Regions from separate parts of the Paenibacillus sp. 203 genome, predicted to be linked through region 1. Evidence: predicted binding sites of a transcription regulator. Region 1 holds the regulator's gene; each other region holds the start of a gene.
What was found. The regulator LexA, encoded in region 1, represses DNA repair genes until DNA is damaged. The targets are predictions, from matches to a motif close to CGAACATATGTTCG.
Positions count from the first base shown of each region.

Region 2: the regulator LexA is predicted to act here: its motif matches at 3,352-3,365, upstream of addB (helicase-exonuclease AddAB subunit AddB).
Region 3: the regulator LexA is predicted to act here: its motif matches at 3,378-3,391, upstream of recA (recombinase RecA).

Region 1 is NZ_JAXCHD010000003.1:341,141-351,291, reverse strand. It holds gene rnz (ribonuclease Z) at 283-1,212, opposite strand; gene metH (methionine synthase) at 1,292-4,732, opposite strand; gene WA407_RS08015 (1,2-dihydroxy-3-keto-5-methylthiopentene dioxygenase) at 5,013-5,555, shown strand; gene WA407_RS08010 (HAD family hydrolase) at 5,657-6,451, opposite strand; gene WA407_RS08005 (hypothetical protein) at 6,607-7,116, opposite strand; gene WA407_RS08000 (DUF896 domain-containing protein) at 7,237-7,443, opposite strand; gene WA407_RS07995 (LysM peptidoglycan-binding domain-containing protein) at 7,552-7,920, opposite strand; gene lexA (transcriptional repressor LexA) at 8,109-8,735, shown strand; gene WA407_RS07985 (hypothetical protein) at 9,010-9,312, shown strand; gene WA407_RS07980 (hypothetical protein) at 9,545-9,709, shown strand; gene WA407_RS07975 (hypothetical protein) at 9,751-9,891, shown strand; gene WA407_RS07970 (GNAT family N-acetyltransferase) at 10,122-10,151, shown strand, end outside.
Region 2 is NZ_JAXCHD010000005.1:482,165-492,315, forward strand. It holds gene WA407_RS14615 (NUDIX hydrolase) at 11-445, shown strand; gene WA407_RS14620 (Na/Pi cotransporter family protein) at 435-1,457, opposite strand; gene WA407_RS14625 (class I SAM-dependent rRNA methyltransferase) at 1,816-3,195, shown strand; gene addB (helicase-exonuclease AddAB subunit AddB) at 3,432-6,998, shown strand; gene addA (helicase-exonuclease AddAB subunit AddA) at 6,995-10,151, shown strand, end outside.
Region 3 is NZ_JAXCHD010000002.1:234,550-244,700, reverse strand. It holds gene WA407_RS04280 (helix-turn-helix domain-containing protein) at 1-171, shown strand, start outside; gene WA407_RS04275 (hypothetical protein) at 256-420, shown strand; gene WA407_RS04270 (YajQ family cyclic di-GMP-binding protein) at 565-1,056, shown strand; gene pgsA (CDP-diacylglycerol--glycerol-3-phosphate 3-phosphatidyltransferase) at 1,267-1,854, shown strand; gene WA407_RS04260 (competence/damage-inducible protein A) at 1,950-3,218, shown strand; gene recA (recombinase RecA) at 3,461-4,522, shown strand; gene WA407_RS04250 (regulatory protein RecX) at 4,718-5,467, shown strand; gene rny (ribonuclease Y) at 5,842-7,386, shown strand; gene WA407_RS04240 (TIGR00282 family metallophosphoesterase) at 7,463-8,257, shown strand; gene WA407_RS04235 (stage V sporulation protein S) at 8,387-8,647, shown strand; gene WA407_RS04230 (dipeptidase) at 8,771-9,823, shown strand; gene WA407_RS04225 (low temperature requirement protein A) at 10,007-10,151, shown strand, end outside.

The DNA.
Region 1 (10,151 bases):
AGTTCACTTCTTCGTCGAAATCCATCGAAGGCGCTATTTCCTCAAAGGAAATCTCCTGTATTTCCTGGTCATGCTCAAGAAATATAATCCTTTAAATTCGATATATAGAAACTCGAATATGACACGCCTCCATATGTGGTAGAACAAATTCATCCCCCACCACCCAGCACGGGTTCTCATCTCTTGTCGCATCCTGCGCTTTCCCGGAAAATAATTTCGGTGAAAAACAAAGGCACCGAGGCAAGCCCCGGCACCCATGCACATATCTTCTGCAATCGTTTATTAACCGATATCGGGTACCGGTAACAACACATGCTGCTCCGCAAGCAATGAATTAGGAAATATGCTTTGCGCTTCCTCCAGCAATGGCTGAAGCTGCTCCTGATCTTTATACCTAGAACTAAAATGCGTCATGATTAACTGACCCGCACCTGCGGCTTTTGCAGCTTCCGCTGCCTGAAGCGCTGTACTATGATGATACTCGTAAGCTGTATCTGCCAGTTCATGCAGAAAAGTGGCTTCATGAACGACGACAGTTGCATCTTGAGCCAGCACTACCGTATTCGGACAAGGTCTCGTATCCCCTAAAATCGTGATGATACGCCCTTTTTTCGGCGAACCCAGTACATCCTGAGGATGCAAAATAACTCCACCCTCTACCTCCACGCTTTCCCCACGCTTTAACTTACCGTACATCGGGCCAGGCTTAATACCATATCGCTCCAACAGCTCTTGGTTAAGCTTACCGGGCTTATCCATCTCTACAACTCGGTAGCCATAGCTGTCAATCCGATGATCCAGCAAAGCTGACTCTACCCGGAATTGTCCGTCATCAAACAGAACCCCGCCCGTATGCTCCACAATATGTAGTTGGTAATTGATTCGCGATTGGCTGATCCCTAAAGATAGCTCTATATATTGCTGGATTCCAGGCGGCCCATATACCGTCAGTGGTGTCGTTCCCCCTTGATACGCTCTGCTCGACAGCAGTCCCGGCAGACCAAAAAGATGATCCCCATGCAAATGGGTGATAAATATTTTTTCAAGTCTGCTTAGTTTGAGCGGCGAACGCAATACCTCTTGTTGAGTGCCTTCGCCGCAGTCGAACAGCCACATGCTTCTTCGTTCTTCCAGCAAACGAAGAGCGATGGACGTTACATTTCGCTGAATCGTAGGCACCCCTGCATTTGTACCGAGAAAATAAAATTCCATAACTTTAACCTTCTTCCTGCTGACCAGCAAAAAACCTCCGAAGCTCGGAGGGTATTTGCTGTCCCATCTGATAAAGGTGTTAAACCTTTTCGACGTTAAAATACTGCGCCTGAGGGTGGCTGAACACCATGGCTGATACAGAAGCCTCCGGTTCCATCATAAACCCTTCCGTCAGCTCAACGCCAATATCCTCAGGTTTTAACAACTGGAACAACGGCCCCTGATCCTCTAGATCTGGACATGCCGGATAGCCAAAGGATACCCGAATGCCTTGATATCTGGCACCGTGTCGTTGTTTCATTGTCATATCGGCAGGGTCCGGGAACCCCCAGCTATCCCTGATAATATGGTGAAGCCGTTCCGCTAACCCTTCTGCTACTTCGAGTGCTACCGCTTGAAGTGCATGCGAGCGCAGATAATCTCCTTTATCTTTCCACTGGGTAGATATCTGCTGAATCCCATGACCAGCTGTAACGACCATGAAACCTACATAGTCCATAACTCCGGATTCCACTGATTTCAAGAAATCAGCCAGACATAGATAAGGCTCTACCTGCTGGCGCGGGAATGTAAATGTGTGCAGTACCTTGCTCACATCCGAGGGATCATAGATCAGAATTTGATCTCCTTGGGACTGCGCTGGAAAGAAACGATACATAGCATGTGCCTGGATGATTCCGTCTGTCACAGCTTCAAACATGATGCTGTCCACGGTTTCCTTCAACTGAATCGCTTTCGGATCTTCCGAAGCCAGCAGCTGTTCAACATTGCCTTTTAAACCAAGATGATGCCCCATTAGCATCTGCATATTCACGTAAGGCAAAATATAATTCAGTGGATAGTTGCGCAGTACATGGCGATCCGTATCTGGTGGAATATAAACAGGCAAATCCTGAGCAATATTAGAGCGCACAGCTCGAGTGAGCTTAGGGAGCGGCTTGGCTTCCACGACGATTGCCGCTTCCGCCTCCCGCTCAGCCTCCATGTCCTCAGCCATTTTTTTGCGGGACTCAGGATTCATAAGCTTATTGGCAATATCCAGACCATCCATAGCATCCTTTGCATAGGCAACCAGACCATCATACTCAGGACGGATACGATTTTTAGTGAACTTACGTGTTAAAGCAGCTCCACCCACCATTATTGGAATATCAATATTCGCATTTTTTAAATCTTGTGCGGTCAGCACCATTTGTTGTGCCGATTTAACAAGCAGTCCGGATAAGCCAATCATATCTGCCTTTTCTTCACGGTAAGCTTCAATAATGCGTTCTGGTGGTACTTTTATACCCAGATTCACGATATGGTAACCATTGTTGGATAGAATAATCTCCACCAGATTCTTACCAATGTCATGCACATCACCTTTGACTGTAGCCAACAAAATCTTACCTTTTACTGAGGATTCATTCTTCTCCATGAACGGCTCTAAATAGGCTACGGACGCCTTCATCACTTCAGCGCTTTGCAGCACCTCCGCAACAATCAGTTCGTTATTGTTAAATAGTCGTCCTACTTCCTCCATCCCCTTCATCAGCGGGCCATTAATAATCTCCAGCGAAGAATATTTCACGAGCGCCTGCTCCAGATCCGGAATGAGTCCCTCTTTACTTCCCTCGACTACATAGGAAGCCAGTCGTTCTTCGAGCGAAAGGTTTGATATCTTTTCTTTTTTCTCCACTTTCTTGTTACGGAAAGCTGCTACAAAGGCGGATAAAGTATCGTCATTTGTTTTATAGATCAAGTCTTCCGCAAGTTTCCGCTCATGCTCTGGAATGGATGCATAGCGTTCAAGCTTCTCAGTGTTTACAATCGCATAGTCCAGACCTGCTTTGGTGCATTCATATAAATAGACGGAATTGAGCACTTCACGACCCGCTTCCGGCAAACCAAAAGATACGTTACTGATGCCCAGGATGGTATGAACCCCGGGAAGGGCTTCTTTAATAATGCGAATGCCCTCAATCGTTTCCTTAGCTGAACCAATATATTGCTCATCACCTGTTCCTACTGGAAATACGAGCGTATCAAAAATTAGATCCTCTGCTGCCAAACCGTAACGGTTTACCAACAGATCATAAGAACGTTTAGCTACCTCAAGCTTATCCTCACGTGAAATAGCCTGTCCGCGTTCATCAATGGTTCCAACAACAACAGCGGCGCCGTACTTATGAATAAGAGGAGCCATTTTCTCAAATTTCTCTTCACCATCCTCCAAATTAATGGAGTTAATAATCGCCTTACCTTGCGAATATTGAAGTGCTTTATCAATGACTTTAATATCCGTGGTATCAATCACCAAAGGTACTTTTACCTTGTTTACAACCAGTTTCAAAAACGCTTCCATATCCGTCATTTCATCGCGATCCGGGTCCTGCACACAAATATCAATGACATGCGCTCCGCTTTTTACCTGAGCGCGGGCAATTTCAGATGCCTCTTCATATTTGCCTTCCACGATCAAACGCTTGAATTTGCGGGAGCCCAGAACATTCGTTCGCTCACCAACCATATACGGACGATTGTCCTGTTCAATATATACAGGCTCAATGCCTGATACGGCAGGAGGATGATGACCTACCAGCGGACGCGGCTCAAACTGCGCCATACTTTCACTCATAACTCGAATATGCTCAGGCGTGGTACCACAACAACCCCCAGCAATATTCAGCCAGCCTTTTTCAGCGAAAGCAGCCATTTTACGGGCTAATGAATCAGGCGATTCATGGTATTGGCCATTTTCATCAGGCAAACCCGCATTTGGATAACAGCTAATAGCTGCAGAGGACATTTCAGACAGAGAGCGAATATGATCACGCATAAACTCTGGACCTGTAGCGCAATTCAATCCAATCGAAATTGGATGTAAGTGTTCAAGTGATATGCAAAAGGATTCGATATTTTGTCCGGCCAACGTCGTTCCCATAGGCTCAATCGTGCCTGAAATCATTAGCGGAAGCTCGATACCTGTCTGCTCAAAAGCCTGCCGAATTCCGATGCTTCCAGCCTTGACGTTAAGCGTATCCTGTGAGGTCTCCAAAAGGAGTACATCCACGCCGCCTTCAATAAGCGCCAAAGCCTGCTCTTGATAGCTGTCAATCAGCTCAGCAAATGTAACACCACCTGTGACAGACAAGGTTTTCGTGGTTGGACCCATAGCTCCTACTACAAAACGAGGCTTGTCCGCAGTGCTGTATTTATCCACCGCGTTACGCGCCAGTTTGGCTGCCACCAGATTAATTTCACGGGCACGTTCTGGTATATCGTAATCCGCCAAAACGACGGATGTTGCTCCAAATGTATTCGTTTCAATTAGGTCTGCCCCAGCCTCCAAGTAAGCTTCATGAATCCCTTGAATGACATCTGGTCTCGTTAAGACCAGCATTTCATTACAGCCCTCCAGCTCTTCCCCACCAAAATCATCGGGGGAAAGGTCTTCCTGTTGAATCATGGTGCCCATGGCCCCATCAAGAAGGAGTATTCTTCGTTGTAATGCATCCTGCAAGCTAACTTTATCCAAATTTCTTCACCCCCGCAAAACGTTAAATCCTAGTTTAGCAGAAACCGTATCATTTAGATAGATTGAAGTAAAAACATACGTTTTATACAGGTTGTTCTTTGTAAAAACGACTTCTCTAATCCATTTTTATAGTTTGTAGCATTACAGAACGTACTTAACCCTGACCCTTTAGCTATAGTCATTTGCATTATAAAATGTTGAAATCCTGTATTGTACAACGTTTCAAGACATGGTATTCTTTATACATCATTAATCCAAGTGGAAAAGAGGGAATAGATATATGGCCGAAATCTTAATACGTAATACGAACGAGCGAATTAGCGGTGAAGCACAAGTACGTGAATTTCTGGAGAGTCACGAGATATTGTATGAACATTGGGATACTTCCAAATTGTCCGGGGAGCTGCAAGAGAACTTTACCTTAACAGATGATCAAAAGGCCGCTGTTCTCCAAACATTTGAACCCGAAATCAAGGATTTAGCCGCACGTCGCGGATATAAAATATGGGACGTTATCACTTTATCTGAAGCAACGCCGAATTTGGACGAGCTGCTGGCCAAGTTTGAGCAAATTCACACCCACACCGAGGATGAAATCCGTGCCATTGTCGCTGGTAAAGGCATCTTCATCATTAAAGGCCCTGAAGAGATCGGCTATTTTAACGTAGAGCTTTCACCGGGGGACGTTATCTCCGTACCTGAAAATATACCTCACTTCTTCACTTTAATGGAGAATCAAAAGATCGTCGCAATCCGCTTGTTCATCGAAGAAAATGGCTGGATTGCCGAACCGTATGAAGACCCAACCTTCATTAAAGCATAATTACGAATTTATCCTTGTGTGAATAAAAAAACTCCCTCTGCTCTGTAATAATCGAGCGAAGGGAGTTTTTTTAATACTCGTTTCTTAAGACTATGGATTTCTTACTTTAACGTTTGAATAATTCCGTCCAATTCAGACAGATGCTTGATTTCGAACTTCGGCTTGATCTCTGTGGTATTGGTTTTAGCGTTCCGGTTCACCCACACCGAGTGTACACCTGCTGCCAACGCTCCTTGAATATCAGTCGTCAGCTTATCTCCTACCATTAAAGCATGTTCAGGCTCAATACCAAGAAGCCCCAAAGCATGCTGGAATATAGACGGATCAGGCTTGCCTCGACCAAATGAACCTGAAATGACAACATGATCAAAAAAAGGAGCTAATTGAGGAACTCCATCCAGTTTCTCCTGTTGTAGATCAGGAGAGCCATTTGTCAGCAATAACAGTTTGTAATGTCCCTTCAATTGTTCTAGAATCTCAAACGTTTCTTCATATACATGTGGACGCGCGCGTCTTTCCGAAGCAAATTGGGTAGCCAGCTTTTCCGCCAACTTCTCATTATCTATCCCTAGTTGCTGGAGTCCTCTGCGCCATGATTCCTTTCGATAAACAGGGGCCAACTGTTCCAATTGGCGGAATTCAGGTTGCTCACCTGCTGTAAAATTCGCCCATAATCCTTCAAACGGGTTAATGCCGATCATTTGAGTAAAACTAAAGGTTTCATAGGATTCATACAAAGCGCGTGCTTCCCTACGTACCGCTTCCTCCAGAGTTTTCGGATCAACGCCTGCTTCACGGAAGCCTGTTTGGCACGCTGCATCAAATGCCTCTTCTACACTACGTTCATCCCATAAAAGGGTATCATCAAGATCAAACATTACCGCCTGAATCGTCATCTGAATTATCCACTCTCTTTCCACAGTATATGTACACCTATTTGCTCGATTAAGTATTTGAATCGTTATGTGTGCCCATATTAAGCAAGCGGCCGCAGCATGTTATATGAAATAACATCATACGGCCTTTGTTAAAGAGCTACAGGCTAAATCAGTTATTTCTTGTCCACCTGTATCTGATTGGATAGCGCAAACTTCTCAAGTCGCTCTGCAATGGCATCCGTGTCATAGCGACCTAATGATTTTGTGAATATGAAATTACCGCCCTTACCTTTTCTTTCAACGGTTACGTAACCCTTTTCAATCTTGATGGCTTTCATGTCCCCTGCCGTCATTGGACGTTCTCTACCACCTTTCAGCATATAGAGAGTATCCTTTCCCACTTTCAGATAAGGACGACGGATGAAAAAGATAACAGCCAGCATCAAGTACAGGCCGAATACAAGCCAATCCATCCCTCGCATGCCAGTCTTAGTCAAAAAGTAACTCATAAGCATGTACAATACAGAGAGACCAGCCAGCATAATTGGCACAGTAATGTTACGGCCACGGAAAATATCCATTGCAGAACCTGCGCCGTTAATGGTTTGAATGCCTTGCTTTTTGCGCGATTTATTTAAATGCGCTGTGTTTTTGCGTACTTTTCTTTCAAATGATCGGGCCATCTCTCAATTCCTTCCCAGATATATTACAATAAAACAATTGCCTCAAAGCTAATCTATATAGATACCGAGAACGGTACCTAAAACAAAAGGCAAATTGCAGGCTTGGGCGCTTTAACAACATTAATGCTTCAGCCCGTCATTTCCCTTCGATGTATCATCGTCCACAAATTCAATCGTTTCAAGCTGCTGCCGAAAATTACGGCGAATGTTACCTAAATAAATTTCCCGAAGATTGGCGCGCTCTGTGGCTTCCTCTTCCGTCAAACCCTCGGATTTTGCTTTGCGCGCTAATTCATTGATGCGCTGTACCAAGCTGTCTATATCCAAATTGTGTCCCCTCCATAAAAGCAAAGATATAATACACTTTGACATGTAGAAAAGAGCTTGTCAAGGCTCCCGCATTACGCTCCCTGACAAGCTCTAATTGTCTATAGATCAGAAGTGCGGAAGCTTGAGTACCTGACCTGCCTGCACTCCCCGGTCCTCCAAACCGTTAATCCGCACAATTCCTTCTATATATACCCGTGTATCCATTCGTTCCGGTTTATGATTTGCGGCAATCTCCCACAACGTATCTCCAGGTTGTACGGTCAGTTTAGTCACTTCTCCCTTGGAAGCTGAGGGTGCCGCGAAAACCGTAAGTACACCTGCCCCTGCAATCCAAGCAACAATCACTAAAATAAGAAGCTTAAGTAAAAGACTATTAGTAATAATTTGCATAAAATGCGCTCTACCCTCTTTTCGGGTCTCCTGCAAATTTTCTGAATTCATCGGAAAAATACTTTGATAAGTGCTATATTTCATCATTGGCTGCGACCTCCAAACGTTTGTTCTTATGTTTTCACAATATAACACGAACATTTGTTTTGTTCAATAGAAAAGAGAACAAAAGTTCGCGATTATTTTTAGGGATTATTTAGAACTTATGTTTGTACGAACGGAGGTTCTATGCTATAATTTTCCCAAACGTTACTAAATGGGGTTGATACGGTATGTCTAAGATTTCGAGCCGCCAGCAGGCCATTCTTGAATTTATCCGCAATGAAGTGCGTCTAAAGGGATACCCCCCTTCTGTACGCGAAATAGGCGAGGCTGTCGGATTGGCCTCCAGTTCTACGGTTCACGGTCATTTGGATCGTTTAGAGAAAAAAGGACTCATTCGACGCGATCCTACAAAACCACGGGCTATTGAGTTACTCGGTCAAGACGAATCGGATAACAGCAACTTGATTAATTACTCCATTAGTCGTGTCCCCGTCGTCGGCAAAGTAACTGCTGGCCTTCCTATTACGGCGACAGAAAATATTGAAGATTACTTTCCTCTTCCCCAACACTTTGTTGGTGAGGATAAAATATTCATGTTATCTGTTGTAGGCGAAAGCATGATTGAGGCTGGGATTGCTAACGGAGACTATGTAATCGTACGTCAGCAGCAGACCGCTGATAATGGCGATATTGTTGTAGCTATGACAGATGAAGACGAAGCTACAGTTAAAACCTTCTACAAAGAAAAAGATCATATCCGGCTTCAACCTGAAAACCCAGCCTTTGAACCGCTTCGCCTGACACACGTCAGCATTTTGGGCAAGGTTGTAGGACTCTTCCGGGACTTCCACTGATTTCTCGTTCTTTCTTCCCCGTTATTCTAACCACTAATACAAAACCGGCTGCCTAGGGCAAGCCGGTTTTGTATTGTTATTATGTATCTCACAACTTTTTTTTCATTTCAGCAACCTATTCCTATTGTTTCTACTATAAAATCAGCCTCCTCATCTCAAATAATCACCCACTGATCTTGAGCAGCTATACTGTAATGGGCAAAACTAATAGATCTTTCTTTGTTTTAGATAAATATGGTATATTAATTACTCATAACTCTGTAGGAGGAATTAAATGAAAAAAATTATAATTTCAGCGTTTGTTGTTATATTTATCGCCATAAGCTGTGTAGTACCAAAAATGGATCATTTGTATGCAGAAGAGAAATCACACATAACAACCTACGATCGTATTCAGTACATACAAATACTTATCCATTTCAGGTATTTAGAAAAGCAACTCGAAGCTGTAATTTCCGAAAGAAACAATTACCCAGAAAACAGCCAAGAATATAAACAGCTCTCTGAACAACTGAATCATATTCTTGCTCAAGAGGCGTACTACGAGAAAAAACTTAACACTCTAAATAGTAAATAATTTTATACTAAACTGCATATTATTTATCTACACTATTAGACTCATGCCGACCTGCCTGTAACATTCTCCTGCAACGTAAAGTTGAAATGGCGAAGACAGGTTCGCATGAGTTTTTTGTTAACCATTAGGAATATAGGTACCAGCTTCTTTTTGCTTTTAATAGATTTATGCTGATACATTACTATCACAATTGACATAGTATATAGCAGACCTAAGCAAAGGAGATATGCAGATGATCAGAAATAGAGTTAAAACGTATAAGCATCGCATCGGGAAAAACAGATATCTGGTCGTTAAAGTCTTTCAAGCCGCAGCTGCTAAAACAGGAAGCGGAAATGCACTAGCAACCAATGCCTTGAATATCAAAATTTCCAAGCGTAAGCATAAACACCACTAAGATTCATCCGTACCTTCATTTCCTTGAAGGGAGGTGATCATATGAGCAGAAGACATTGCAGACGTGATTTGAGAAGAAGAAGATCAAACATCCGTTCGAATCAAAGAGCCGTTGCGCGTGCAAGAGGTAACGCACTGGCTGTTAATCTGTTTAGCGTGAATGATAGACAACGCAGACGTTAATAATCGTTTTCAAGCAAAAGCAGGAAGGATTCTTCCTGCTTTTTTTGTGTTAAACGGTACACCTAACTACTGCTATGAATCGTTGAAGCAAGCGGACGAGATCGTAGAATATCAGACATAGTTGAACAGTCGCTACAATTTTGCTCTTTTTATAAATCTAACAGACAGGAAATGGTGGCTCTCTTTTAGAATAGTGTGCGTAGAGAAATTAAACCAGGAGGAGACAAGCCATGATAATTAAAATGTCACTTTCGAATATG
Region 2 (10,151 bases), on a different contig from region 1:
AGATTACAGGATGGCAGCAAAAAAGGAAATTTCCGCAGGCGGCGTTGTGTTTCGCAAACAGGGGGAGCAGCTTGAAATTCAGCTCATTACTGACCGATATGGCAAGGTATCCTTGGCTAAAGGGAAAATGGAGTTGGGAGAAACAATCGAACAGACGGCTTTACGTGAAATTCGCGAGGAAACAGGGTTGAACGGGCGGATTATCCAGCATGTAGATATGATTGCTTATACGTATCAGCATCCAGAATTTGGGGAAGTAGATAAAGAAGTACATTATTATCTCGTAGAGGCACTGGATGGGGATTTACAGGCACAGATTGAAGAAATTAAAGGAGTTGCGTGGCATACGCCTGAGGAAGCATGGCGTCTCCAGCGCCAGGGTGGATATGACAATAATGATGTCATTTTAAGCAAGGCGCTGTCCATGCTAGGAATTAATGTTTGATTCTGTGGGGAGATATACGATCCTCTAAACGCGTCCACACAGGTAGATAGCAGAGAGGCAAGACCAGCAGAGAGCTAATAACGTTAAACAGAGTTTGGGCATGGGCTACCTTGGCTCCGGGCTCGGTAGATATCCAGGCAGCGGTCATCTCTAGGCCAGGGATCAACGGCATAAAGAGCAAGGCTCCGCCGACGTTCAGCAGCACGTGGGACCAGGCTACAAATTTGCCGGATACGCTGCCGCCAACAGCGGCAATCAGGGCGGTTACGCAGGTGCCTACATTGGAGCCGATGACGATGGCGATCCCCACATCGGCTGGCAAGGCTCCAGCAGCGGCAAGGCTAATCGCCATGCCAATGACGGCTGCGCTACTGTGAACCAGCGCGGTCAGGCAGGCTCCAGCAGCGAACGCCCACCACATGTTGGCTGCAGCGTGATCAAGAAACCAACGGAATAGTCCTGCCTGCTCAATCCAGGGTCCGACCGACTGCATCACGCGAATACCCGCCAGAATCAGCGAAAATCCAGCAAAGACGAGGCTGATATATTGTACAGCCTGCGGACGGCTGAGCCCATTGGAGCCGGATGAAGCTCCGGCAGACACATACTGGCGACTGGGGACAGCTTCACTCCACAGGACGGTAGTGCTCCAGCAGAGCAGTGAGCCGCAGAGCAGCGGAATAGCCAGCTTGCCGAGCTGGAGCCCCATCAGCTCGGTGGTCAGGCAGGTGCCGATATTGGTGCCGAGAATGATGCCGAGCGTGCGGCCGTAGGTCAACAGCCCGGCGTTGACCAGTCCGATCGTTAGCACCGTTACGGCGGTGCTGCTTTGCAGCAGGGCGGTAATGCCTGAGCTGAACAGCATGCCCCGCCAAGGGGAAACTGTGGCGTGGTTCAACCAGCGGGTGAGGAAGGGGCCGGCCAAATGCCGGAGGGCTGCTTCCATCAGCTTCATCCCGCCCAAAAAAATAAACAGCCCGCCGCACAGCGGCAAAATAACGTGTATAAACACGAGCATAGCCCCCTTTTCTAGGTGAAAATACTTATGTAACAGCCTATGATCTACCGAGGACAGCCATGACAAGCATGGCCGAGCTGTTTTTTTATAGAACGATAATTTTTGTAGTATCTTCACAAGCTTTAAAAGCGTGACGTCGATATACAGGCGGGCAGTAGCGAAGCGGATCATTTGAATCTGGAGAAGCGAGAGCGTTCGCCTTTGCAGGGGGATTCTTACCATTAAAATCATTTATAAAATCCAAAGAATCCCCGTGCAACAGCGATCGTAAGATCAAATGATCCGCGGAGCCGCGCCCCTATCGAACAACGTTTTAACACTTTGAGTAATCTAAGAATGGGAGTGAAGGATTTTGCCTTCAGTAATATTAGAACGCAGCCGTAAAAAAAGGCTGGAGCATGCACACCCTTGGGTGTTTAAAAACGAAATAGCCAAGATTGAGGGTGACCCAGAGGCAGGCGATTTGGTCAGCATCGTTAACCATCAGGGGCGTTATTTGGCGACAGGTTACTATAATCCGGCTTCACAAATTACAGTACGTGTGATGTCCTATGAGCCGCTGGAAGCAATGGATCAAAACTTTTTTGCCCAACGCTTTCGCAAATGTCTGGAGCACCGCCAACGTTTTGTGACCGGGGGAGACGCTTATCGGTTGGTGTACGGCGAGGCTGATTTTTTGCCTGGACTGATTGTAGATCGATTTGGTGATGTGTTGGTCGTGCAGTTGTTAACGCTTGGCATGGATCGGCGCAGGGAAGAAATCAGGGATGCGCTCGTTGAAGTAGTGGGTCCTGTTGGTATATATGAGCGCAGTGATGTATCCATCCGAGAGCTGGAAGGATTGGAACAAACAAAGGGTCCTTTGTACGGTGATTGCCCGCGTCATGTAGTGGTGACGGAAAATGGGCTACACATCAAGGTTGATATCGTAGAGGGCCAGAAGACGGGTTATTTCTTTGACCAGCGTGAAAATCGTGCGGCCATAGCACCGTTGATGACAGGTTGGGGAGCACGTAGTGGAATTACGCTACAAGAAGTTGCTACAGACTCAGGGGACGCTGGCACAATGGTCATGAAGCCAGTGAATAAAAGTGGTAAGGTTGTTGAATTCCCATTCTGGGATGGCGCAACCGTATTGGAATGTTTTTCGCATACGGGAAGCTTTACGCTCAATGCCTGTAAACATGGTGCTAAAAAAGTAACTTGTCTTGATATTTCTGAGCATGCGATTGAAAGTGCGCGGGATAATGTCAAGCTGAATGGTTTTGAGGAACGCGTCGAGTTTGTCGTCGACGATGCTTTTCAATATTTGCGCAAGCAAGTGAAAGGTGTAGAGGAACGCAATGCACGAGCCGGGGGCAAAGGAGATACATCCAAGCCGCTGACAGCAGGTGGCGGACGCACCTTTGATGTGGTCATTCTCGATCCGCCAGCCTTTGCCAAAACGAAGAACGCTGTCAAAGGAGCTACACGTGGGTATAAAGATATCAACCTGCATGGGATGAAGCTTGTCAATGAGGGCGGCTATCTGGTGACAGCGAGCTGTTCGTTCCATATGCGGCCAGAGCTGTTTTTGGACACTATTAAGGAAGCGGCGGCAGATGCCGGCAAAATCCTTCGTCTGGTAGACTGGAGAGCGGCTGGTAAGGATCATCCTCAAATTTTGGGTGTGGAGGAAGGCCATTACTTGAAATTCGCCATCTTTGAGGTGCGCAGCCGGACACAGCTTTAGGTTTCATACAAAATCAAAGTCAATCGCCTTTTTGGTGATTAAATAGGTAAAATAGACTCATTTTAGGTATAAATCAGTCCTGTAGAGAAGGCATGCACCAAGCCAACCTGCGGGACTGATTTATTTTTAGGGGGAGGATGAATTGCTACAACATGGCAAACGTACGTTCTTTTCTCCCTTGCCTGATATGCTATACTGTTTAATAGAATGTTGTTCGTTGGAAAGGAGGCCGCATCATGTCGGTCCGCTTGTTGATTGGCCGCTCTGGTAGTGGTAAAAGTACGTTAATCCGCAATGAAATGACGTCTATGTTACGCGAGGAGCCGCTAGGTAAGCCTATGCTGTTACTTGTACCGGAGCAATCGTCATTTGCTTCCGAGCATGCGTTACTTACAGAAGCCGGAAACGGTATTCAGGGGTCGGTGCGCGCCCAAGTGATGGGATTTCATCGTCTTGCCTATTTAGTTATGCAGGAAACCGGGGGTTCAGCATTGGTGCCTGTAACGGAAGAAGGCAAGAAGATGCTTTTATATAAAATTATTCGTCGTCGCAAGGATGAACTGAGCTTGTTTAAGGATTCGGGAGACCAGCTCGGCTTTGTGGATCGGTTGAATACATTGTTTACGGAGCTAAAGCAGTATGGAAATGATACTCGGTCTGTACCCGAGCAACTGGAGCGAATGAACGCTGCGGGAGAGTCAACTCCGATTTTGCGCGGCAAGCTCAAAGATATCAGTCTAATCTATGAGGATTTTGAACGAGAGCTGACGCTTAAATATATTGACGGTGAAGATACGTTGCGCATGCTGGCAGAACAGATTGCTGAGTCTTCCCTTGTGCGTGGAGCAGATATTTGGATGGATGGCTACCGCAGGTTTACACCACATGAATACAAGGTGGTGGAGCAGCTTATGCTGCATGCCTCTTCGTTGACGGTGGCGCTGACTTGCAACCGCAGCTACGAGAGCGGACAGCTTCCGCATGAGTTGGATTTGTTTCATCCCTCAGCGGCTACGTATGTAAAGCTCAAAGGAATGGCGGATGAGCTGATGATAGAGACGCAGACACAATTACTGCGCCCTGATCCGCTGCCGAGATTTAAGGAGCGTCCAGCGTTGGCATATTTGGAGGCTAACTTTGAACATCGTACAGGGTTACGGAATCAGGAACAACGGATGCGGCTGCAGCAGCTACGAGAGCAGTGGACAGAAGAACAGCCGGAGGGCATAAAACTGTACACTGCGGCGAATCGCCGTGCAGAGCTGGAAGGGGCTGTACGCGAAATGCGCCGTCTGGCCCGAGATGAAGGCGCGCGTTACCGGGAGATGGCTCTGTTTGTACGTCATATTGAAGATTATGAGCCATGGGTGGAACCGGTATTCAAACAGTATGAGGTTCCAGTATTTCTGGATCAGCGAAGAAGTGTATTACATCATCCTTTGGTGGAATTGATTCGGGCTTCGCTGGATATCGTGCAGCGGCGTTGGCGGTATGAGGATGTATTCCGTGCGGTCAAAACAGACCTTCTACTGCCGCTGGACGGTCGGGTGAGCCGCGAGGAGATGGACCGTTTGGAAAACTATGTTCTGGCCTGCGGAATACAAGGCAGCCGTTGGACAGATGGTCGGCCGTGGCAGGCTGTACCCAGCTTGTCACTGGAGCTGGAGGAGCAGGAACGGAACCGTAGGCGGGATGAAACGTTGGATTTGATGGAGCTATGCCGGGATGTGATCGTGACGCCTTTACGTGCGTTTGAGAAACGTGTGGGCAAGGCACGAACTGCACTTGAGAAGTGTGAAGCGGTATATCTGTTACTGGAAGATGCAGAAATCGGCCACAAGCTGGACGCCTTCATTCATCAGGCAGAGGAAGCAGGAAACCCTGAGCAGGCCAAGGAGCATCGTCAGGTATGGGATGCAGTGCTTGAACTACTGGATCAGATCGTCGAAATGATGGGTGATGAGAGACTGGATACCTCTTTGTTTGCGGGCGTGCTGGAAACGGGATTGGCCGAGTTCCGTATGGGACTTGTTCCGCCAGCTCTGGATCAGGTTCTGGTCGGAAACACGGACCGTACACGTGTGTCCGGTATTCAACATGCCTTTGTGCTAGGTATGAACGAAGGTGTGATGCCGGCTGTGTTCCATGAGGACGGTGTGCTGAATGAGCAGGAGCGTACGGCATTAAACGAACGAGGCGTAGAGCTGGCGCCGGATATGACAAGACGTCTGTTGGACGAACGTTTTCTCGCTTATACGGCCCTTACCTCAGCCAGTAAAAGCCTGTGGATGAGCTATGCAGTGACTGATGAAGAAGGCAAGTCATTGTTGCCGTCTGAGTTAGTACGACATGTGCGGCACCTGTTTCCTAGTCTGGACGAACGTCCGTTGGCTGGATACCCTTTGCCTGGGGATGCTTGGACGACGCAATGGGAGTATGCTTCTCATCCGTCCGAGGCTTTGCCGCAGCTCACTGCGCAATTACGGCATTGGCGACGTGGCGGTGACATTTTATCTCCTTGGTGGGAGGTATATAACTGGTATGCAAGCCAGCAAGGGCGTGAGAAGGACAAGCTGCGTCAGCTGTTGACCTCACTTTTTTATGAGAACCATGCCAAAATGCAGAAGGAAACAAGCCGCCGTCTGTACGGTAGCAAGCTGCGTACCAGCGTATCTCGTATGGAACGTTTTGTGGCATGTCCATTTTCGCACTTTGCCTCTCACGGTCTTCGTTTGAAGGAACGTCAAATGTATCGCCTGAAGGCCCCGGATATCGGACAATTATTCCATGCAGCGCTTGGAGAGATGGCGATCAATCTGCGTAAACGCAATGTCAGCTGGGGCAGTCTCAGCACCGAGGAATGCCGACAAGAGGCGGAAAGTACAGTGGAGCGTTTGGCTCCTCGTCTGCAAGGCGAGATTTTAATGAGCTCCAAGCGGTATGGCTACATTTTGCGCAAATTGAAAGACATCGTGAGCCGTGCTTCGTTGATTTTAGGTGAACATGCGCGAAGAGGTAGTTTTGAGCCGATTGGGCTGGAGTTGGACTTTGGACCGGGTCAGCAGCTTCCTCCGTTAAGCTTCCGGTTAGATAACGGCGTTGTGATGGAAATTGTCGGACGGATTGACCGTGTAGATGTGGCAGAGGGAGAAAAGGGGTTACTTTTGCGTGTCATCGATTACAAATCTAGCCAAAAGGATCTCAAGCTGCATGAAGTGTACTATGGCCTGTCCTTGCAAATGCTCACCTACCTGGATGTGCTGCTGAATGCGGCGGAGGAATGGTTGGGCGAGACAGCTTATCCAGCGGGTACCCTGTATTTTCACGTCCACAATCCGATGTTGCAGTCGCCTAACGGTCTTAGCGCAGAACAGGCCCGTCAGGAGCTTTTGAAACGTTTTAAGATGAAAGGATTATTGCTTGCAGATCGGGATGTAGTTGGACAAATGGATACAGCATTGGACAAAGGATATTCCTCTATTTTACCTGTTGCGGTGAAAGCAGACGGCAGTTTTTATAGCAGTGCTTCGGTTGCTTCGCCGGAACAGTGGGACAGCTTGTTAGCCTCGGTGCGTAATAATATTCGGACGATTGGCACACGGATGACAGAGGGCGATGTGGCCATTGAACCTTATCGAATCCAGCAAGAGACGGCTTGTACCTTCTGTTCTTTTAAGCCTGTTTGTCAATTTGACGACAGTCTGGAGGGCAGTGGCTACAATCAATGGGGTAAACCCGGTAAGGATCAAATCTGGAATCTGTTGGGTCATACACAGGAAGGGAAAGGAGGAATGGACCAATGATAGGCACGTCAAACACTAAAGACATGCCGAAGCCGGAAGGCAGTATGTGGAGCGATGACCAGTGGCGTGCCATTTCGGAATCGGGTAACAACATGCTGGTCGCGGCAGCGGCAGGGTCTGGTAAAACAGCGGTGCTCGTAGAGCGTATTATTCGTAAAATTGTCGATCCCCAGCTTGGCTTCAGCGTGGATCGGTTGCTGGTGGCAACCTTTACGAAGGCTGCAGCCGCTGAAATGCGTCAACGGATACGTGAAGCGTTGGAACGTATGCTAGAGCAGGAACCGGAAAGTGAGCATGTACGCCGCCAGCTGTCGTTGCTGAATCGGGCCTCGATTACAACGCTTCACTCATTTTGTATGGAGGTCATCCGCAGGCATTATCAGGCCATTCCCCTTGATCCCAGTTTTCGGATTATGAATGAGCATGAGACAGAATTGCTGCGTCAGGAGCTTCTAGAAGAACTGTTTGAGGAGAAATATGAGGCTCATGATGAAGGCAGTACATTCCGCAGACTGGTCGACTGGTTTAGTGGAGAACGCACCGATGATGCAATGTACGTGCTTGTTCAGCGGTTGTATGATTTTTCTCAAAGTCATCCTTGGCCAGAACATTGGCTGCGGGAGACAGCGGCAGCATTTCGTGTACAGGATGTAGCCGCTTTGGGAGAGACTCCCTGGGTTCGCAGCATTTTGGCGGATGCCGTACTTTCTTTGCGCGGAGCAGCGAGCTTGCTGGAACAGGCGCATGAAACAGCTATGCAGCCCGGCGGTCCTGCGCCTTATGCCGTGACGCTGCAAGAGGATGCGACGATGGTGAAGGGATTGCTGCAAGAACTGGAGACACAGCCGTGGGCATCTCTATATGATCATTTTCAGGCAGCTGCCTTCGGTAAGCTCAAGCCGGTCAAAAAAGATCAGACTGAGCCTGCATTGCAGGAACGGGTTAAGACGCTGCGCGAAGCAGCCAAAAAAATGATTACAGATATGAAGGCTTCCCTGTTTGGCAGGAGAGCAGAAGCCTATTGGGAGGAGCTGCACGCCGCGGCTCCGCTGATGGACGAATTGGTAGAAACCGTGATTGTATTTGGGGAACGATTTCAACAGCACAAGCAGTCAAAAGGGTTGGTGGATTTCGGAGATTTGGAACATTATTGTCTGAAAATATTACGACATCCTGATTCTACTCCGTACAAGCTACTACCTTCCGACGCTGCACTCGAATACAAGGCGCAATTTGACGAGGTGCTGTTGGATGAGTATCAGGATACGAATACCGTACAGGAAGATATCGTTAGGCTGGTATCACGGGAGGAACCGGGTAACCGTTTTATGGTGGGCGACGTGAAACAGAGTATTTATCGGTTTCGGCTGGCGGAGCCGGGTCTGTTTTTGAATAAGTATCAACGGTACGGCATGCAGGAGCAGGAAGATGGCTTTTTAGTTGATCTGGCACGTAATTTCCGCAGTCGGCAGGAAGTTGTCGATGCGGTCAATTTGGTCTTCCGCCAGATTATGAGTGTGGATGTGGCGGAAATTGAGTACGATGAACGAGCCTGGCTGGTACACGGCGCATCCTATCCCGACCCGTCGGATCAAGACACCGCATCTGTATATGCACCTGAGCTGCTCTTAGTTGATAAGGGTGGACAGGGTCTTTCCGAGGCTTCGGAGCTGTCCGAAACGGGGGACGAATCTGCTCTACAGGAAAGTGAGCTGGCTGAGCTTGCGGAGCTAGAAACGGCACAGTTAGAGGCTCGTGCGATCGCGCAACGGATTAAAGAACTGACCGGAGACACTGGACAACCACTGTTGATTTACGACAGAGGATTAAAAGCGATGCGCCCGGCAGTCTACGGCGATATCGTCATTTTGCTTCGTTCCGCAAGCGTGTGGGCCCCCCTAATTGTAGAGGAACTGCGGCTTGAGGGCATTCTGGCTTCAGGGGAGCAGACGACAGGATTTTTTAAAGCAACGGAAGTTGAGGTGATGTTGTCTCTGCTGCACATTATTGATAATCCGCAGCAGGACATCCCGCTTGCATCCGTGCTTCGTTCGCCGATTGTTGGCTTGACCGAAGATGAACTTGCACAAATTCGGTTGGAGAAGCCGGATGGATTATTTTATGACGCATTGCTGGCGGCGGCAGAAGCTGACCCACTGGAAGAAAGTGAAAAAGGGATCTCAGCTGACATCATGGAGTTGGATCTTTTCCCTAAGGACTCTTTATCTTCATCTGACTTTGGTAATAGAAATGACGGGAATACGTTATCTGCCCGACTACGTTCATTTTTGCGTAATTTGAAAGCCTGGCGGCAGGAAGCCCGACAAGGAAGCTTAAGTGCATTGATTTGGAATGTGCTGGAGGAAACAGGATATCTGGATTGGGTCGGTGGACTGCCTGGCGGCTCACAGCGTCAAAGCAATTTGCGGGCGCTATATGACCGAGCGAGACAGTATGAGACTTCTACGTCCAACCGAGGATTGTTCCGATTTCTGACCTTCATTTCCCGTCTACGGGAGCGAGGCGGTGATTTAGGATCCATTAGCGGGGGGACTGAACCCGATCAGGCTGTCCGTATTATGACCATTCATAAAAGTAAAGGACTTGAATTCCCTATCGTGTTTATTGCCGGGACAGCAAAAATGTTCAATCAACAGGATCTCAATGCGCCGTTTCTTATGCACAAGGAGTTGGGGTTTGGTCCTAAATATGTGGAGGAACAAAATCGTGTCAGCTACCCTACGCTGCCTAATTTAGCGATCCGCCGACGCTCACAGCTGGAGCTATTGGCTGAGGAAATGCGGGTGTTATACGTGGCGCTTACGCGTCCGCGTGAAAAGCTGATTATGACCGGAACCGTGAAGGATCTCGCTTCGCGCGCAGTGGGTTGGGCACGTGCCAAAGAACATACGGAAACGGTATTACCAGACTATATGCTGGCGGCAGGCCGCAGCTATCTGGACTGGGTAGGTCCTGCTTTGATTCGGCATCCTTCTGCTACTTTGTTGAGGGAAGCGGCAGGTGATCAGGATGGGTACTATCACAGGCTGGAACATATGCGGGGAACAGACTGGTTATTTAAAATCGTAGCCTCGGAAACACTTTCCGGCTCTCGTGTGAACTCAGATCATGAGGAAGAGGTGTCGGGCGAAG
Region 3 (10,151 bases), on a different contig from region 1:
CAACCGATAACAGATAATAAATCGACTACTCGTGTACTGATCCAGCAAGGAGAAGCTTCCACGACCGGAACGAGTGCAGGAGTGACGGGTTCACCTGCAGATTCTTCGACAGGTAGCAGTACGGATTCAACACAAAGTGGTACAGATTCTACAACTACTGATGGTGAATAAACGCCTTGGTGCAAGGAAATACTAATGACTGTAATTCCTGGAAAGGCAGTCATTTCATTTTCCGCAAAGTGAGGTGTATACGTTATGACCGTCAGCTGGATTGTGACTGGGCTCGGTATCATTGTCAGTTTACTGGGCTATTATCTGACACCGAATGCATGGGGCTATGGCATACTGGGCTTTGGTCTTGCTCACATTGTGCTTGGACTTTTGGATATGTTCCGAACTCCAACACGAAGCCATAATTAGATATTTTGACCGTAATTAAAATAAAGGCGTTTTTGTCAGGAAAACTGGCAAGAACGCCTTTTTAGTCAACGGATTATTGGATTTTTGTAAATGACTAGCCTATAATTAGATATTGAACTTTGTTGTGGAAAGGAAAGTGAAACGATGGCTTCAGAAAATTCATTTGATATCGTCTCCAAAATGGATATGCAGGAGTTAACAAATGCGGTTCATCAGACGGAGCGTGAAATTGAAACACGATTTGATTTCAAGGATAGCAAAAGTAGCCTCAAGCTTGAGAAAGAAGCTCTTACGATTGCATCGGAAGACGAGTACAAGCTTAATGCGGTGATTGATATTTTGCAATCTAAAATGGCCAAACGAGGTCTGTCCCTTAAAAATGTGGAGTATGGCAAATTGGAACCCGCTTCTCTAGGTTCAGTGCGTCAGCGTCTTTCGCTTAAGCAGGGAATTGATCAAGATAATGCCAAGAAAATTAATATTCTTATTCGGGACTCCAAGCTAAAAGTCAAAAGTCAGATTCAAGGTGATCAAATCCGAGTGACCGGAAAAAACAGGGATGATTTACAGGCGATCATTCAATTGCTACGTAAAGCTGATTTGCCATTGGAGCTTCAATTTACAAACATGAAATAAAGCCGTTTTCCCTCATATATTTTGTAGGAAAAAACGTTGCTTGATGTGCGGCAGGTTATTTTGACATGCGTTTTGCGCCATATTATACTTGTAACGAAAATGCAGACAATTCAGGTGTATAGCGCTCGTCGAAAGCGATTTACATAGGATTGAATTTAATCCGAAAACTGCCATTTGTAAGCAAGTACGATAATCAGGGGAGAGTGTGTTGTGAATTTACCCAACAGAATTACAATAACGCGGATTTGCCTTATCCCGGTGATGATGCTGGCTTTGCTGGTGGACTTTGATTTTTATCCGCCGCCGATTGAGATCGGAGCTTTCAAGCTGCCGTATAATCAGCTGATTGCGGCTATCATTTTCCTTGTAGCAGCCAGCACGGATGGTCTTGACGGATATTTGGCACGTAAAAATAATATGGTCACCAATTTGGGCAAGCTGTTGGACCCCCTTGCTGATAAGCTTTTGGTAACCGCTATTTTGGTTTCCTTGGTAGAAATGGGGAAAATTGATTCATGGATTGTCGTTGTGATTGTTAGCCGTGAGTTTGCGGTTACGGGGCTGCGTCAGATTGCCTTACTGGATGGGTCTGTGGTTGCTGCAAGCAATTGGGGCAAATTAAAGACGATCATCCAGATCGTTGCTATTGTAGCGCTGCTCATTAATAATTTCCCGTTTGTTTTTCTTGGTATACCGTTTGATTTAATAGCGATATGGGCAGCAGTGTTGATCACCATTTATTCGGGTATTGATTATTTCGTGAAAAATATCCATTTGCTGAGCTCCTCCAAAGTTTAACAGGATAAATTTTATGGAAACAGCAATAGGGACTAAACTTATTGCTGTTTCTTTATATAATTCCCATAATATTCGCAGTACAGGAGGAAGAATTGATGAAAGCTGAAATAATTGCAGTAGGAACAGAGTTATTGCTCGGACAAATAGTGAATACAAATGCTCAATATTTGTCACAAGAGCTGGCTACAATTGGAATCGATGTATATTTTCAGACTGTGGTTGGCGATAACATAAATCGGCTTCAGGAAGCGATAAGAATTGCTCAGAAGCGTGCGGATATTATTTTGTTTTCCGGCGGTCTGGGGCCGACTCAGGATGATTTGACGAAAGAGGCGATAGCGGCTGTATTGGGGCGGAAATTGCACATAGATCGTCTTGCAATGGACAAGCTAGATCAATTTTTCCGTAACCGTGGGGTAGAAATGACCGAGAATAACCGCCGGCAGGCGCTTTCTATTGAAGGTGCTACTCCACTTGAAAATGAGACAGGGCTAGCTGTGGGCGACGCGATTGCACAGGACGGTAAATTTTATGTAGTTTTGCCTGGACCGCCTAAGGAACTCAAACCTATGTTTGCAAACCAGGCGAAACCTTGGTTGCTTCAGCAGGCATTGAGCGGTGAGGAAATGCCAATTTATTCGAAAATGCTAAAATTTGCAGGGATCGGTGAGTCAGCTCTTGAAACCCATTTGTTAGATCTAATCCAATCCCAGACAGATCCCACGATTGCCCCTTATGCCAAGGAAGGGGAAGTCACGATCCGTATATCCACCAAGGCGGCCAGCGAAAGTGAAGCATTAATTAAGTTGACAGCTACGGAAGTAGAAATTCAGCAGCGTCTTTCGGAGTATATGTATGCAAGCGAGGATGTTGCGCTGGAGAAGGTTATCGTAGATCTAATGGCCAAACGCGAACTCACTGTGAGTGCGGCAGAAAGCTGTACAGGTGGAATGCTGATGGAACAGATTACTTCTATACCTGGCAGTGCTGCTATGTTTCAAGGTGGCATCGTGTGCTATTCCAATGAAATGAAGATGAAGTTACTCAACGTGCCTTATGATTATTTGGAAGGGGACCATGCGCCAGGCGCAGTGAGTAAGGAAGTAGCCCTTGTGCTTGCAGAGCAGGCGAGAATGATCATGGATAGCGATTTTGGACTTTCAGTTACTGGTGTAGCTGGGCCTGGGTATTCCGAACGGAAGCCAGTCGGTCTAGTATATATTGGCATTGCTGAACGCGATAAGGAAACGGAAGTACATGAACTGAGACTGAGTGGCAACCGTGAAACAATCCGACTGCGATCAGTTAAAGCAATCCTGTACAGATTGTGGCGCAGGCTGGTAGAGAACGAGAAACTCTCTTAAACATCTATGTACAGTGTGACTCGTAGAGTTGTTTTAGATAGATATTCATGGTATAATCATCTTATCGGAAGAACCGTTGCAAAGCCTTTTGCCAGCGGTTCTTTTTTTGTTTTAAGAGACAGGTGTAATTATAGAAGAGAGTTGTGCGAATAAAAAAAACGAATGTATGTTCGAAAAAATGCTTGGCAAGCGTGTCAAAACAAGGTATTATTAAAGTACAAACAATGAAGGATGTGAGTTTATTGTCAGATCGTCGTGCTGCGCTGGATATGGCGCTCCGTCAAATAGAAAAGCAATTTGGTAAAGGTTCCATTATGAAGTTGGGTGAGTCTACCCATATGCAAGTGGAAACGATCCCCAGTGGTTCGATTGCTTTGGATATTGCGTTAGGAACGGGCGGCTTTCCAAGAGGCCGGGTTATTGAAATATACGGACCGGAATCATCCGGTAAAACGACAGTAGCTCTTCACGCTATCGCAGAGGTGCAAAAAACAGGCGGACAAGCCGCCTTTATCGACGCCGAGCATGCGCTTGATCCGTCGTATGCAAGCAAGCTGGGTGTCAATATTGATGAGTTGTTACTATCGCAACCAGATACAGGAGAGCAGGCGCTTGAGATTGCCGAAGCCCTTGTACGTAGTGGAGCAGTAGACATTGTAGTTGTTGACTCCGTAGCGGCACTTGTGCCCAAGGCAGAGATTGAAGGCGAAATGGGAGATTCCCACGTTGGTCTTCAAGCACGTTTGATGTCTCAGGCATTGCGTAAGCTTTCTGGAGCCATTAATAAGTCGAAAACCATTGCTATTTTTATTAACCAGCTACGTGAAAAAGTAGGTGTTATGTTCGGTAACCCTGAAACAACACCAGGTGGACGTGCCTTGAAGTTTTACTCTACAGTACGTTTGGATGTTCGTCGTATTGAAAGTTTGAAAATGGGTAACGACATTGTGGGTAACCGCACACGTATTAAAGTCGTGAAGAACAAAGTTGCCCCTCCTTTCCGTCAGGCTGAGGTGGATATTATGTACGGTGAGGGTATTTCCAAAGAAGGTAGCTTGATCGATATCGGTACGGAGCATGACATTGTCGACAAGAGCGGAGCCTGGTATTCCTACGAAGGTGAGCGCCTTGGTCAGGGACGTGAGAATGCTAAACAATTTTTGAAGGAAAATCCGAATATTGCTAGTACGATCGAACAAAAAATTCGGGTGGCCAGCAATTTGATTACGACGGTTGCTCCGCCTACAGAAGAAGAGTTGGCACAGCAAGCGAAGGAAGAACAGGAATTGTTGGAGCTTGAATAAAGCTTGGTGAATCCTGGTTTGTGAACTGGGGCCAGGGTTATGGCACCGTCCGTTTGAATAGCATGATTCTGATGCCCTGCACAGTTGTGCAGGGCATTTTTGCATCAACTAAAGTCTGCTTTGTCAGCGGAATCTAACTTTGCGTAGCAGGTGTTCAAAGGCTGCTTTCGTGAATTTCAAAGTGAGGGAAATATATTGCAGTTGGACGATGAAGATGAATACACTTCGGAAGCAAATAAGCAACAAGGGATTTCTCTTTTTCCGGATCATGAGGAATTGATGATTACTAGGGTAGAGCAGGGACAGGGACGCAAACGTGGAAGGTATATCATTCATTTTGGTCCGTATTCGCTGTCTGTATTAGAAGATGTAATGATCAAGTACAATATGTTCAAAGGAACGTCATTTGATAAAAAAGAACTGGAAGATATCGTTCTGGCAGATGAAAAGCAACAGGCTTATGTACTTGCGCTTCGCTATTTGGGGCGAAAGCCTCGCACACGTCAGGAAATTGCCCAACGTTTGTTACAAAAAGAACTGGATCAGTCTGTTATTGACGAAGTAATGGTTCGACTGCAAAGGGAACAACTCGTAGATGATGATTTATACGCCCGCCAATGGGCAAGGCAGCGCATAACTAGCCAACGTAAGGGTAAGATGTGGGTTAGGCAAGAACTTCGTCAGAAGGGCATCTCTAAAGCCTCTATTGGCGAAGCGTTAGGTGAGATCACCGATAATGAGGAGTGGGAGAGCGCTTTGACGGTCGGACGTAAGAAATGGAATCAGATACGTGGTGATATAATGGAGAAAAAAAGGAAAACCTACCCTTTTCTCATGAGACGCGGATATTCGGGGGATATGACACGCCGAGTGGTCAATCATCTCACTGCGGCCGAGCATGACGTTGCTTCAGATGACGAGGAATTGTTGCAGTGGGAGGAATAGTTGCTAAACGGCTGCTGAACCTTTGGCTAGTATGAACGGATAGGATGAGCTAGTTATTACAGGGAAAGCTGTATGGTAGTCTACTAATGTTTGCATTCCCTTGACAATGCCATTTGTCAAATAATAAAATATATATGAAACGATACTTGTGGAACGCCCTTTTTCCTTCCAAAAAAGCGGAATCCACGGGTGAGTTCTCATCGCCAAATAACAAGTGATGCCGCTATGCCAGGCGGAATTGTACATGTGAAAGCATGTGCATATGAAATGAAACGACCTTGTGTCGTTGTCTTAGTTTGACGATCAAAGTAAATGTGACAATTGCAAAAAGTCCCAAGGAATGCCTTGGAGGAACCAACGGGGAGGTGAACAGTATGATGACTGCGATCTGGTTCGTTCTCGTTGCTGTAGCCGCGTTATTCTTTGGGTTCGGGATTGGTTATTTTATTCGCAAATCTATTGCAGAAGCTAAGATCTCCAGTGCGGAAGAAGCTGCCGCGCAAATCGTGGAGAACGCGAAAAAAGAGGCAGAAGCGCTGAAGAAGGAAACGGTATTGGAAGCGAAAGATGAAATCCACCGCATTCGTGCCGAAGCTGAAAAAGAAACTCGTGAACGTCGCAATGAAATTCAACGACAGGAACGAAGATTGCTGCAAAAAGAAGAATCGCTGGATAAAAAATTGGAATCGCTGGAACGCAAAGAAGAACAAGTGGCCAACAAAGAGAAACGAATCGATGAAACCCAGCAGCAAATTGATTTGATTTACAAGAGTCAGGTAACTGAGTTGGAACGTATTTCCAATCTGACGATGGAGGATGCAAGAAGTATTATTCTGACCAACGTAGAGCAGGAAGTTCGTCATGAAACAGCTCAGATGATTAAAGAAATTGAACAGCAGGCCAAAGAAGAAGCGGACAAAAAGTCTCGTGAAATCATCACACTGGCCATCCAACGCTGTGCGGCAGATCATGTAGCAGAAACGACGGTTTCTGTTGTCACATTGCCGAACGAAGAAATGAAAGGCCGGATTATCGGGCGCGAAGGCCGTAATATCCGTGCACTTGAAACCCTTACAGGAATCGACCTCATTATTGATGATACGCCGGAAGCTGTTATTTTGTCCGGATTTGATCCGATTCGTAGAGAGATTGCGCGTACTGCGCTTGAAAAGCTCGTAGCGGACGGACGGATACATCCGGCTCGTATTGAAGAGATGGTGGAAAAATCCCGTAAAGAGGTGGACGAACGAATCCGTGAGTATGGTGAGCAGGCCACCTTTGAGGTGGGCGTGCATAGCTTGCATCCGGATTTGATCAAGATCTTGGGACGTCTCAAGTTCCGTACGAGTTACGGACAGAACGTATTGAAGCACTCGATGGAAGTTGCATACTTGACAGGTCTGATGGCCGGGGAACTGGGCGAAGACGTTGTACTGGCAAGACGGGCAGGATTGCTGCATGACATCGGGAAGGCGCTGGATCACGAAGTGGAAGGATCGCACGTTGAAATTGGCGTGGAACTGGCGAAGAAGTACAAGGAACACCCGGTCGTCATCAACAGCATTGCTTCACATCACGGCGACTGCGAAGCGACTTCAGTGATCGCCATGCTGGTTGGGGCGGCAGATGCCCTGTCAGCAGCAAGACCGGGAGCGCGGCGTGAAACGCTAGAGACGTACATCCGTCGTCTTGAGAAGCTGGAACGCATCTCCGAATCTTTTGAAGGCGTTGAAAAATCATACGCGATTCAAGCCGGACGCGAAGTTCGTGTCATGGTACAGCCAGAGAAAATTGATGATGCGGAAGCATTCCGACTGGCCCGCGATATTACGAAAACGATTGAGAATGAACTGGACTATCCGGGACATATCAAGGTTACCGTCATACGCGAGACCCGTGCGGTAGAATACGCAAAATAAAAGCATTTCAATGAAAAGTGGCCGCTGCTTGTAGGGCCACTTTTCATTATGTAAGGCAGACTAGGGAGGGCTTTCTATCAACGTATTATTTATTGGAGACATCGTCGGCAGTGTAGGCAGAAAGGCATTGAGGGAGAATCTCCCTTCGCTAAAATCAAAATACAACCCGCATGTTATTATCGTGAACGGAGAAAATGCAGCTTCGGGAAGAGGAATTACCCCAGCCATCGCCAGAGAATTTTTTGATTGGGGCGTTCATGGGATTACGATGGGAAATCATACTTGGGACAATAAGGAAATATTTGATTTTATAGATGATGAGCCACGGATCATCCGCCCGGCTAACTTTCCACCAGGAACACCGGGCCGGGGTTATACCGTTGTAAAGGGTGGAGGTAAGGAGCTGGCTATTGTTAATCTGCAAGGTAGAACCTTTTTGCCAGCTATTGACGATCCATTCCGTGCAGCAGATGAAATTGTCGATGAACTACGGAAAAAACATAAGCATATCCTAGTTGATTTTCACGCCGAAGCAACCTCGGAAAAAATCGCTATGGGTTGGCATTTGGATGGACGTGCTTCAATCGTGGTAGGTACGCACACACATGTACAGAGTAACGACGATACGATTTTGCCACAAGGAACTGCGTATCAGACAGATGCGGGAATGGTAGGTCCTTATGAGGGAGTGCTTGGGATGCAGAAAGAGGCTGTGTTACAGAAATTCCAGACCCAGCTTCCGGTACGTTTTCAAGTGGACATGGGCAAATGGCACTTTCATGCCATCAGCGTAGAACTGAATGACAGTGATGGAAAAGCCCGCAAAATTCAGAAAATCAGACTTAAAGAAGATGAATGGCGGATGGATTAACTTTTTTGTGAGCTACTTAAGGAAAGAATAAGGAAAACTGTCACCAAAAAGCAGGAATTATTTGCTGACCCTCGAATAACATCTAATAGTGGAATCAAACCATCATCATTCCCAGGGGAGGTACTTACTATGGATGTATTAAAAGTATCAGCAAAATCCAATCCCAATTCAGTTGCAGGCGCACTCGCTGGAGTACTGCGTGAACGCGGAAATGCAGAATTACAGGCGATTGGAGCGGGTGCACTAAACCAAGCCATTAAAGCGGTAGCCATTGCCCGGGGATTTGTCGCACCAAGCGGAGTGGATTTGATTTGTATTCCTGCTTTTACAGACATTGTTATTGATGGAGAAGATCGGACTGCGATCAAATTGATTGTAGAACCAAGATAATAAATGTAAGTTGCCTGAGCCTGTTTACGATTTGTAAACGGGCTTTTTTGCATTGTGAGTCTGTTACTATGATTTTTTAAAATAAATTTGTAGTGCTTCAATCTATAAATGGAGGTAAGATGCATGAATGATAAGCTAAAAGTGAATTGGCCTGTTGTTGACTTTCATTGTGATGTGTTATGTAAAATGCAGCTCGATGCGCAGATCGATTTCAGTCATCCATCGCTTGATGTCACAAAAGAACGTATGCTAGAAGGTAACGTGCGGTTGCAAACGTTTGCTATATATATTTCACAGGTATTGGGCATGCCAAGATTTGAGCATGTGGTTCGTCAAATTGAGCTGTTCAGGCAGCATGTTACCTCTATCTCAGGTGGGTTGAGACCATTGCTGTGGAAGGAAGACTTGGCAATGTGGGTGCATCAGATGGAGCAAGTAAAACAGGTAGGAGAAGAGAAGCGCACGGAAAAGTTAACGTATGTGGATGGTAAGGGGACGGATCATACATGGGCACCTTGGGCTTTGCTCTCACTGGAGGGGGTAGATGCGCTGGAAGGGAACCCGTTTTATGCAGAATTGTGCTATGCCATGGGAATACGATTGATTGGGCTGACATGGAATTATGCGAATTGGGCGGCTGACGGCATTATGGAACATAGAGGAGGCGGGCTGACTAGCAAGGGGCGTGATTTGGTCAATCGCTGTAATGACCTGGGACTGCTGCTAGATGTGTCGCATTTGTCCGTACAGGGCTTCTGGGAGGTGTTGGAGGAGGCTGCTCTACCACCCATCGCCTCGCATTCGAATGCCTTTGCGAGATGTGCTCATCCTCGTAATCTACGGGATGAACAGATTCGTGCACTGATCGCTCGTAACGGACGGATTGGTTTGACCTTCGTCACGATGTTTCTCAAAGAGCAGGGTACGGTAACCGCTGACGATCTGCTACCGCACATTGAGCATATTTGTTCATTAGGCGGGGAAAGGCATTTGATGTTTGGCTCTGATTTTGACGGTATCGAGCACCATGTGCAAGGGCTGGAGCACTCGGGTAAATACCCGGTTTTTGCAGAACTGCTGCTGAAGCATTACCCTGAGGAGCTAGTCAAGGGATGGCTGGGAGGACATGCGCTGGAATACCTGCAAACGAATTTGCCTTCCAAAATGTCTTCTTAAATAGCTATTTACTAGGAGTTATTATTGGCTGCGAATACCTTGACAAAGTGAGAACGATTACGAAATAATTGGAGCATCTTAGAATTTCATGGTGCTAAAATAAGCATAAATACGGCAGACGTTGGAGCAAGACTGACGGGACACCATGCTGCACCGCCATATCAGAGGGGGCTCCATTACACAATGTTAATAAAGAAGGTTACTTGGCTTGAGCTCTTTTATGACTTATTGTTCGTAGCTGCTGTCTCTAAGGCCACTCATGTTTTACTACATGTTGAGCATGGTAGTATTTCGTGGGAACATATGGAAAAGTTTATTATGATTTTTA